DNA from 2 places in the Streptomyces sp. NPDC012474 genome. Region 2 is predicted to be linked to the other one. Evidence: riboswitches for the same ligand, from Rfam matches in the RefSeq annotation. Region 2 holds a riboswitch; the other holds the start of a gene.
The links. A riboswitch is a leader RNA that binds a small molecule or an ion and turns the genes downstream of it on or off. The one in region 2 is predicted to bind thiamine pyrophosphate.
Positions count from the first base shown of each region.

Region 1: it holds a riboswitch for thiamine pyrophosphate, as region 2 does, so the genes downstream of both, thiO (glycine oxidase ThiO) here and ACFY9S_RS24155 (thiamine ABC transporter substrate-binding protein) in region 2, are expected to answer to the same signal.

Region 1 covers NZ_JBIBEP010000005.1:407,058-411,738, reverse strand. The annotation lists gene pknB (Stk1 family PASTA domain-containing Ser/Thr kinase) at 1-724, opposite strand, end outside; gene ACFY9S_RS14790 (thiazole synthase) at 818-1,615, opposite strand; gene thiS (sulfur carrier protein ThiS) at 1,618-1,818, opposite strand; gene thiO (glycine oxidase ThiO) at 1,815-2,984, opposite strand; TPP riboswitch at 2,982-3,093, opposite strand; gene ACFY9S_RS14775 (hypothetical protein) at 3,146-3,496, shown strand; gene ACFY9S_RS14770 (FAD-dependent oxidoreductase) at 3,529-4,681, shown strand, end outside.
Region 2 covers NZ_JBIBEP010000011.1:155,368-160,048, reverse strand. The annotation lists gene ACFY9S_RS24160 (ABC transporter permease subunit) at 1-1,464, opposite strand, end outside; gene ACFY9S_RS24155 (thiamine ABC transporter substrate-binding protein) at 1,503-2,540, opposite strand; TPP riboswitch at 2,665-2,771, opposite strand; gene rlmN (23S rRNA (adenine(2503)-C(2))-methyltransferase RlmN) at 2,796-3,902, opposite strand; gene ACFY9S_RS24145 (hypothetical protein) at 4,143-4,295, shown strand; gene ACFY9S_RS24140 (hypothetical protein) at 4,526-4,681, shown strand, end outside.

The DNA of each region.
Region 1 (4,681 bases), on a different contig from region 2:
CGGGCACGGCGGCCGAGGGCGGGGGCACGTCCTCGTGCAGGTGCTTGTAGAGGATCACGGCGGGGGAGTCCCCGTCGTGCGGCTTGTCGCCGGTCAGCATCTCGTACAGCATCACGCCGCACGCGTACACGTCGACGCGGGTGTCTGCGGTGCCGTCCTCTATCTGCTCCGGGGCGAGGTACGAGACCGTGCCGAGGACGGTGCCGGTGGTGTTCGTCACCGTGTCCACCGCCCGGACCAGACCGAAGTCGGCGACCTTGACCCGGCCGTCGTCCCCTATGAGGACGTTCTCGGGCTTCATGTCACGGTGCACGAACCCGGCGCGGTGGGCGGCGCCCAGCGCGGCCAGCACCGGCTCCAGGATGTCCAGGGCGGCGCGCGGCTGCAGGGCACCGCGCTCGCGCAGCACGTCGCGCAGGGTGCAGCCCGCCACGTACTCCATCGCCAGGTACACGTACGAGCCGTCGGTGCCCTGGTCGAAGACCTGCACCACGTTCGGGTGGGCCAGCCGGGCCACCGACTTCGCCTCGCGGATGAACCGCTCGACGAACGAGGCGTCGACCGCGAGCGAGGGGTGCATCACCTTGAGCGCGAGAACCCGGTCGAGCCGGGTGTCCACGGCCCGGTAGACCGTGGCCATCCCGCCGACCGCGATCCGCGCGTCGATGCGGTACCGGCCGTCGAGCACCTGCCCGACCAAGGGGTCTTGAAGGGTCGTGTCCACGCAGGCGAGTGTACGAGCCACGACCGACAGCCCCGTCCCCCTGCCTGATTTCGCGGCGGGACTGCAGCCGACCTGTGACGTGTGTCCCGAGCCCTACCGGAAAGCGGGCCGCTCCGGGTCCAGGGCGGCCATTCCCTCCGGCGGAGACGACGCCTCCGCGAAATGCCGCCGTGGGATACGCCCGGCCCGGAACGCCAGCCGCCCCGCCTCCACCGCGTGCCGCATGGCCTCGGCCATCAGCACGGGCTCCTGCGCCCGCGTCACCGCCGAGGCGAGCATCACACCCGCACACCCCAGCTCCATCGCCAGCGCAGCGTCCGACGCCGTACCGGCACCGGCGTCCAGGATCACCGGCACGCGCGCGTGCTCGACGATCAGCTGGAAGTTGTGCGGGTTGCGGATCCCCAGACCGGAGCCGATCGGCGAACCCAGCGGCATGATCGCCGCACAGCCCGCATCCTCCAGTTTCCGCGCCAGCACCGGGTCGTCGTTGGTGTACGGCAGCACCGTGAACCCGTCGTCGACCAGCGTCTCGGCCGCCTCCAGCGTCTCGATGGGGTCGGGCAGCAGCGTGCGCTCGTCGGCGATGACCTCCAGTTTGATCAGGTCGGTGCCGAGGGCCTCGCGCGCGAGGCGGGCCGTGAGGACGGCCTCGCCGGCGGTGAAGCAGCCCGCCGTGTTGGGCAGCACCCGGATGCCAAGACGGTCGAGGACGGACAGCACCGAGCCGTGCACCGAGGCGTTCACCCGGCGCATGGCGACCGTCGTCAGCTCCGTCCCGGACGCGACCAGCGACCGCTCCAGCACGTCGAGGCTGGGCGCCCCGCCCGTGCCCATGATCAGACGGGACGTGAGGGACGTACCGCCGAGGACAAACGGATCGTCGGCCATGGTCAGCCTCCCTGGACGGCTGTGAGGACTTCCACGCGGTCTCCCTCGGAGAGGGGGGTGGCGGGCCACCGCGTGCGCGGGACGACGGTTTCGTTGAGGGCGGCGGCCACGCCCGAGGGCGAGGCCGTGAGCGACCTCACGACGGTGTCGAGAGCGGTGCCGGGCCGGACGTCCCGGGGCTCCCCGTTGACGGAGATGTTCATGCGGGCTGCTCCGTGAGTGCGGTGGTACTGAAGCGCTTCGGGGTGAAGGGCCGGGCCTCCTCCGGGAGTTCGCCTGTGGCCAGGGCGTGCGCCAGGGCGTCGCCGGTCACCGGCGTGAGCAGGACGCCGTTGCGGTAGTGCCCGGTGGCCAGCAGCAGGCCTTCCAGGCCGGTCGGGCCGAGCAGGGGCGCGTTGTCGGGGGAGCCGGGCCGCAGCCCGGCCCGGGTCTCGGTGAGCGGCAGCTCGGTGATGCCCGGCACCAGTTCGTGCGCGTCCCGCAGCAGCTCGTACACACCGCCCGCGGTCACGGTGGTGTCCCAGCCGAGCTCCTCGCTCGTGGCCCCGACGACGAGTTCGCCGCTCTCGCGCGGCACCAGGTAGACGTGGCTGCCGCGCACGACCGCGCGCACGGTACGGCTCAGGAACGGCCCGTGCCGCGGCGGCATCGTCAGCCGAACGACCTGCCCCTTCACCGGCCGCACGGGAGGCAGCACGTCCTCCGGGACACCGTCGAGCCGCCCGCTGAGGCTGCCTCCGGCGAGCACCACCTGCCCGGCGGCCGCCGCGGTCCCGTCGGCCAGAACGACACCCGTGACCCGGTCCCGTACGACGGTCAGCCGCTGCGCCCACACCCGGTGGAAGACCACGCCCGCCCGCTCGCAGGCGGCGACCAGGGCACCGGCCAGCCGCCGGGGGTCGATCTGGTGATCGCCGTCGACCCGCAGCCCGCCGCGCACGCCCGGCGCGAGCATCGGCTCCAGGCGCCGGCACTCGCGCCCGGACAGCCACTGCGACTCCAGGCCCGACTGCTGTTGCAGGGCGTGCAGTTCACGCAGATGGGCCCGGTCGTCGGCGTCCAGCGCGACGGCGAGCGTGCCGCAGCGGCGGTAGCCGAGGTCCTGGCCGGTCAGCTCGGTGAGCTCGGCGGCGAAGTCCGGGTAGCGCCGGGCGGAGGCGAGGTTCAGGCCGAGCAGGGTCTGCTCGCCGTAGTGCAGTTCCGTGACGGCGGCCAGCATGCCGGCCGCGACCTGCGCGGCCCCGCCGCCCGGCTCGGGATCGACGACGGCCGTGGCGAACCCGCGCTGCGCGGCCCGCCAGGCCGTGACCAGGCCGATGATCCCGCCCCCGACGACCAGGACGTCTGACGATGTGGACGTAGGCGACATGGGCGTCCAGCCCCTCCCTTCGCCGGCATGACCCGGATCAGGTTCGTACGGTCGGAGGCCGCCAGCCTCCCTCTCAGCCCGGTGCGTCCGGGCTCCCGCGAGTGCTTTACGTTGGCCACCCTAGCCCGATGCCCCGTGCCGCAGTAAGGGAGCCTCCGCCCATGCCCCGATCCCTCGACGGTCTCGTCCTCGCCCCGGTCGCCGACCAGGCACCGGGCCAGGTGGGCACCCGCACCCGCTTCACGTACCACGAGCGGGAGGGCGAGATCTGGGCCGAGTACGCGGGCGGCGACGTCGTACGCGGGCACCTCGTGGGTACCCGTGAAGGTGACCGGCTGGACTTCCGGTACGTCCAGCTGAAGCGGGACGGGACCACCTCCTCGGGGCACTGCGTGTCGGCGGTCGTGGAGCTGCCCGACGGGCGGGTGCGACTGGAGGAGACCTGGGAGTGGGAGTCCGGGCAGGGCAGCGGCACGAGCGTTGTGGAGCAGGTCACGGCGTATGAGGACTGACTGACAATACGTCAGGTGTCTATGGTGATCAGGTGAGCGAGCAGACGCAGGAACCAGGTTCGTCCGCGCCGCGGCGCGTCGTCGTGGCGGGTGCGGGCATGGCCGGGGTGCAGACCGCCGTCGCCCTGCGCGAGCGGGGCTTCCCCGGCGAAGTGATCCTGCTCGGCGCCGAGCCTCACCAGCCCTACGACCGGCCCCCGTTGTCCAAGGCCGTGCTGCTCGGCAAATCCGAGGGTTCCGCCTTCGACATCGACTTCGAAGCCCTCGGCGTCGAACTGCGGCTCGGCTGCGAGGTGCTGGGCCTGCGCCCGGGCGACCACGAGCTCGACACCGCGGACGGGCCCGTGCCGTACGACGTCCTGGTCGTCGCGACCGGCGCCGAACCGGTCCGGCTGCCCGGCGCGGAGGGCGTCCCCGGCGTGCATCTGCTGCGCACCCTGGACGACGCCGAGCGGCTGCGGCCGGTGCTGGCCCGGCGGCACGACATCGTGGTCGTCGGCGCGGGCTGGATCGGAGCGGAGTTCGCCACGGCCGCGCGCGAGGCGGGCTGCGCGGTGACCGTCGTGGAGGCCGCGGAACGGCCGCTCGCCGCAGCGCTGCCCGCCGAGGTCGCCACCCCGATGACCGGCTGGTACGCCGACGCGGGCGTGCTCCTGCGGACGCATGCGCGCGTGGCGAGCGTCGAGCCGGGCGCGGTACTCCTGGACGACGGATCACGGCTGCCCGCGGGCGCGGTCGTCGTCGGCATCGGGGCCCGCCCCGCGACGGCCTGGCTGGCCGGCTCCGGGATCGAGCTCGGTGCGCACGGTGAGATCGTGGCCGACGAGCATCTGCGCACGTCCGTGCCGGACGTGTACGCCGTCGGCGACTGCGCCTCCTTCCCCTCAGGACGCTACGGCGAGCGCCTGCTGGTCCACCACTGGGACAACGCCCTCCAGGGGCCGCGCACGGTCGCCGTGAACATCGTCGGCCGGGCCACGGGGGAGGCCCCGGCGGTGTACGACCCGGTGCCGTACTTCTGGTCCGAGCAGTTCGGGCGATTCGTCCAGTACGTCGGGCACCACGCGGCCGCGGACACGATCCTGTGGCGGGGCGATCCCACAGGACCGGCATGGACGGTCTGCTGGCTGCGCGGTGAGCGGCTGGTCGCGCTGCTGGCGGTGGGCCGGCCCCGGGACCTGGCGC
Region 2 (4,681 bases):
GGCCACCGGCAGCGTCGGCCGGTCGGGCCGTGCGATGAACACCGTCGCGCCGAACTCCCCGAGGGACACGGCGAAGGCGAACCCGGCCGCGATCAGCAGCGCCCGCCGCACGATCGGCAGGTCCACCTCCCGCCACACCCGCCAGGGCGAGGCCCCCAGCACGGAGGCCGCCTCCCGCAGCCGGACGTCCACCGCCCTCAGCACGGGCAGCATGGTCCGTACGACGAACGGCACCCCGACCAGGGCCTGCGCGAGCGGCACCAGGATCCAGGAGGACCTGAGGTCCAGCGGCGGCTCGTCGAGGGAGATCAGGAACCCGAAGCCGACGGTCACCGCCGATACCCCGAGCGGCAGCATCAGCAGCGCGTCGAAGCCGCGCACGAACCGCCCGGCGTCCCGGCGGGTGAGCGCGACCGCGGCGAGAGAGCCGATCACCACGGCGATCAGGGTGGCGGCGACGGCGTACGACAGGGAGTTGCCGATCGCCTCGATCGGCGGGACCAGGAAAACTCCGCCGTCCTCGCTGGTCAGCGCCCGGTAGTAGCCGAAGCCCGGCGCGCCCAGGGACCGCTGCACCAGGACGGCGAGCGGCAGCACGAGCAGCACGGCGACGGTGACGAGCACCCCGCCCAGCAGCGCCCACTGCCCCGCGCCACGCGGCCGGCGCGCCGTCACGGACGCGTCCACCAGCCGCAGTGCGGTCTCCCGCCGCCGCACGGTCCAGGCGTGCAGGGCGAGGATGGCGCCCACCGCGACGAACTGGATGAGGGTCAGCACGGCCGCCGTCGACAGGTCGAAGATCTCCGACGTCTGCCGGTAGATCTCCACCTCCAGGGTGGAGAAGGTGGGTCCGCCGAGGATCTGCACGACACCGAAGGAGGTGAAGGTGAACAGGAAGACCATGAGCGCGGCAGCGGCCACGGCCGGGGCGAGGGCAGGGAGCGTGACCTGCCGCCAGGCCCTCAGCGGAGACGCCCCGAGCATCCGCGCGGCCTCCTCCTGCCGCGGGTCCAGCTGCGCCCAGAGCCCGCCGACCGTCCGGACGACGACCGCGTAGTTGAAGAAGACGTGCGCGAGCAGGATCGCCCACACGGTGGTGTCCAGCCGTACGCCCCACTGCTCGTCGAGCAGCCCGCCCCGCCCGACCAGCGCCAGGAACGCCGTACCGACGACGACCGTCGGCAGCACGAAGGGCACGGTCACGACCGCCCGCAGGACCTGCTTGCCCGGGAAGTGGAAACGCGCGAAGACGTACGCGCCGGGGAGCGCGACGATCAGTGTGAGCGCGGTGGAGACGAACGCCTGCCAGGTGGTGAACCACAGCACGTGCCGGACGTCGGACTGCGCCAGTACCTCCCCGATCCGCCCGAGGTGCCAGGTCCCGTCGGCCTTCAGGCCGCGCGCGACGATCGCGGCGACGGGGTAGGCGAAGAAGACCGCGAAGAACGCGACGGGCACGGCCAGCAGGCCGGACCGAGCCGCCGCGCTCCGCCTCCGGGCGGCTACTTCAGTACGAGTGAGGTCCACGACTTGACCCACTGGTCACGGTGGTCGGCGATCTTCGCCGGGTCCATGGTCTCCGGGTCCTTCGCCTGCGGCCCGTACTTCACGAACTCCGGCGGCACCTGGACGCCCTCGCGCACCGGGTACACGAACATGTTCATCGGCATGTCCTCCTGGAACCTCTTGCCGACGAGGAAGTCGAGGAGGGCCTTGCCGCCCTTGGTGTTCTTGGCGTTGCTGAGCAGCCCCGCGTACTCGACCTGCCGGAAGCAGGTGCCCTCGGCGACCCCGGTCGGCGCCGTGCCGGGCCTGGGGTCGGCGAAGACGACCTCGGCGGGCGGCGAGGAGGCGTACGACACGACGAGCGGCCGGTCGCCCTTGGCCTTCCTGCCGCCGGCCGAGCCGGAGAACTCCTCGTTGTAGGCCTGCTCCCAGCCGTCGACGACCTTCACGCCGTTGGCCTTGAGCTTCTTCCAGTAGCCCTCCCAGCCGGAGTCGCCGTACTTCGCGGCGGTGCCGAGCAGGAAGCCGAGGCCGGGCGAGGAGGCGGAGGCGTTCTCGGTCACGAGCAGGTTCCTGTACTGCGGCTTCACCAGGTCGTCGAAGCTCTTCGGCGGCTCCAGCTTTTGGTCGGCGAAGTACTTCTTGTCGTAGTTGACACAGATGTCGCCGGTGTCGACGGGCGTGACACGGTGCTTGTCCTGGTCGACCCGGTACTCCGCCTTGATCCGGTCCGATCCCTTCGCCTCGTACGACTGGAAGAGGCCGTTGTCGAGGGCGCGGGACAGCAGGGTGTTGTCGACGCCGAAGAGGACGTCGCCCTGCGGGTTGTCCTTGGTCAGGATGGCCTTGTTCACGGCCTGCCCGGCGTCGCCGTCCTTGAGGACCCTGACCTTGTAGCCGGACTGCTTCTCGAAGGCCGCCATGACGTCCTTGGACGCGGCCCACGAGTCGTGGCTGACGAGCGTCACGGTCTTGGAGTCGCCGGATCCCTGGCCGCCGTCGGACGACCCGCACGCGGCGAGCGTGCCGGACATGCCGAGCGCGACGGCCGCCGCCGCCAGCCGCTTGATGTTGTTGCCCACTGGATTCCTCCTGGAGTGACCAGGAGAAGACGCGGCCCTGCCCGGGACCTCCGGGGTCCCGGGCAGGGCGCAACAGCTCGAGTGATGACCGATCTCCCTACCCAGAATGACCTGGGCCAGGTTCGGAGGGTCTGCGGCCGTGTGCCGCACTCTCAGCGCTGTGGCGCTCCCCTGTCGGAATATGCAGATGTTCTTATGGCGGTCAGACTACCGTTCGGTGGCCGCGAGCTGACCACACGCCCCGTCGATCTCCTGACCACGGGTGTCCCGGATCGTCACCGGCACACCATGGGCGGCGATCGCCTCCACGAACGCCTTCTCGTCCTCGGGCCGGGAGGCGGTCCATTTGGAGCCGGGTGTCGGGTTCAGCGGAATCAGGTTCACGTGCACGGGTTTGCCCTTGAGCAGCCGCCCGAGCCGGTCACCCCGCCAGGCCTGGTCGTTGATGTCCCGGATCAGCGCGTACTCGATGGACAGCCGCCGCCCCGACCTGGCGCTGTACTCGAAACCGGAGTCCAGCACCTCCCGGACCTTCCAGCGCGTGTTCACCGGCACGAGCGTGTCGCGCAGCTCGTCATCGGGGGCGTGCAGCGAGATGGCGAGGCGGCACTTGAAGCCCTCGTCGGAGAACCGGTGGATGGCCGGGACGAGCCCGACCGTCGAGACGGTGATGCCGCGCTGCGAGAGCCCCAGCCCGTCGGGCTCGGGGTCGGTGAGCCGCCGGATGGATCCGACGACCCGGTTGTAGTTGGCGAGCGGCTCACCCATGCCCATGAAGACGATGTTGCTGAGCCGCGCGGGACCGCCGGGAACCTCTCCGTCCCGCAGGGCCCGCATCCCGTCCACGATCTGATGGACGATCTCGGCGGTGGACAGGTTCCGGTCGAGGCCCGCCTGCCCGGTGGCACAGAACGGGCAGTTCATCCCGCACCCGGCCTGGGAGCTGATGCACATGGTCACCCGGTCCGGGTAGCGCATCAGCACGGACTCGACGAGCGTCCCGTCGAACAGCCGCCACAGCGTCTTGCGGGTGGTGCCCTGGTCGGTCGACAGATGCCGCACGACGGTCATCAGCTCGGGCAGCAGCGCCTCCTGCAGCCGCCCCCGGGCACCGGCCGGAATATCGGTCCACTGCTCCGGATCATGCGCGTACCGCGCGAAGTAGTGCTGCGAGAGCTGCTTGGCACGAAACGGCTTCTCCCCGACAGCGGCAACGGCCTCCTTGCGCTCGGCAGGAGTGAGATCGGCAAGATGCCGCGGCGGCTTCTTGGCTCCGCGGGGGGCGACGAATGTGAGTTCTCCGGGTGCAGGCATAACCCTCCCAGTGTCGCAGATCAACTCGGGGAGCCCAGGCCAGAGCGGGGTGGGGGTGGTCACCTGTGGGTGCCGCCCGTCGGCGTTGGTCGGCTTCGGACGGTCCAGGGACGGCCCAGGGACACCTGCTCCGGAGATGGGACGATCTCTCCGGAGGGGTGCGAGTGGACATGCTTGAGCTGATGGAGTGGCTGGCCGCGCGCGGAGTCACGACCGTCTTCAAGGTCGACGCCGGAGCGCATGGTCGAACGGAGGACGGCCTGGATGGTCATCGTCAGTGGTGGGCCGCTCGGCGAGGACTCGGTCTTCCGCTCTGACCTGGCCACGGCAGACGCCTGCCTTGACTCGTTGCTCGCGCACCTGGAGGGCAAGGGCCTGTCACCGCTCGCATGATCAGCATGACCAGTGCGGGCGTTGCCGGCGCTCGTAGCATTCGGCGAGTCGGGCATCCCGAGTGATCTCGAAAACCGGCGTGGCAGCGTTGTCACCGTGGGTCCAAATCCCACCGCCTCTGCGTGGTGAGCAGTGAGAACGGCCCCTGACCTGTGACTCCGGTCGGGGGCCGTTCTCATGCTGAGGCCCGCACACTGTGCACCCGCGTCTGACGCTTGTACCGTTCCGAAGTGGCCTGGATATCACTGCTTGCAACACTTACTGGTGGCGTGATTGCTCTGGGATCGGCACTTCTCGTGGAGCACAGAAGGGCGCGACGAGAGGCGGTGTCCGAGTGGCATAGGACACGGCGGGAGCTCTACTCAAGGTTTCTCGCGGCCCATGCC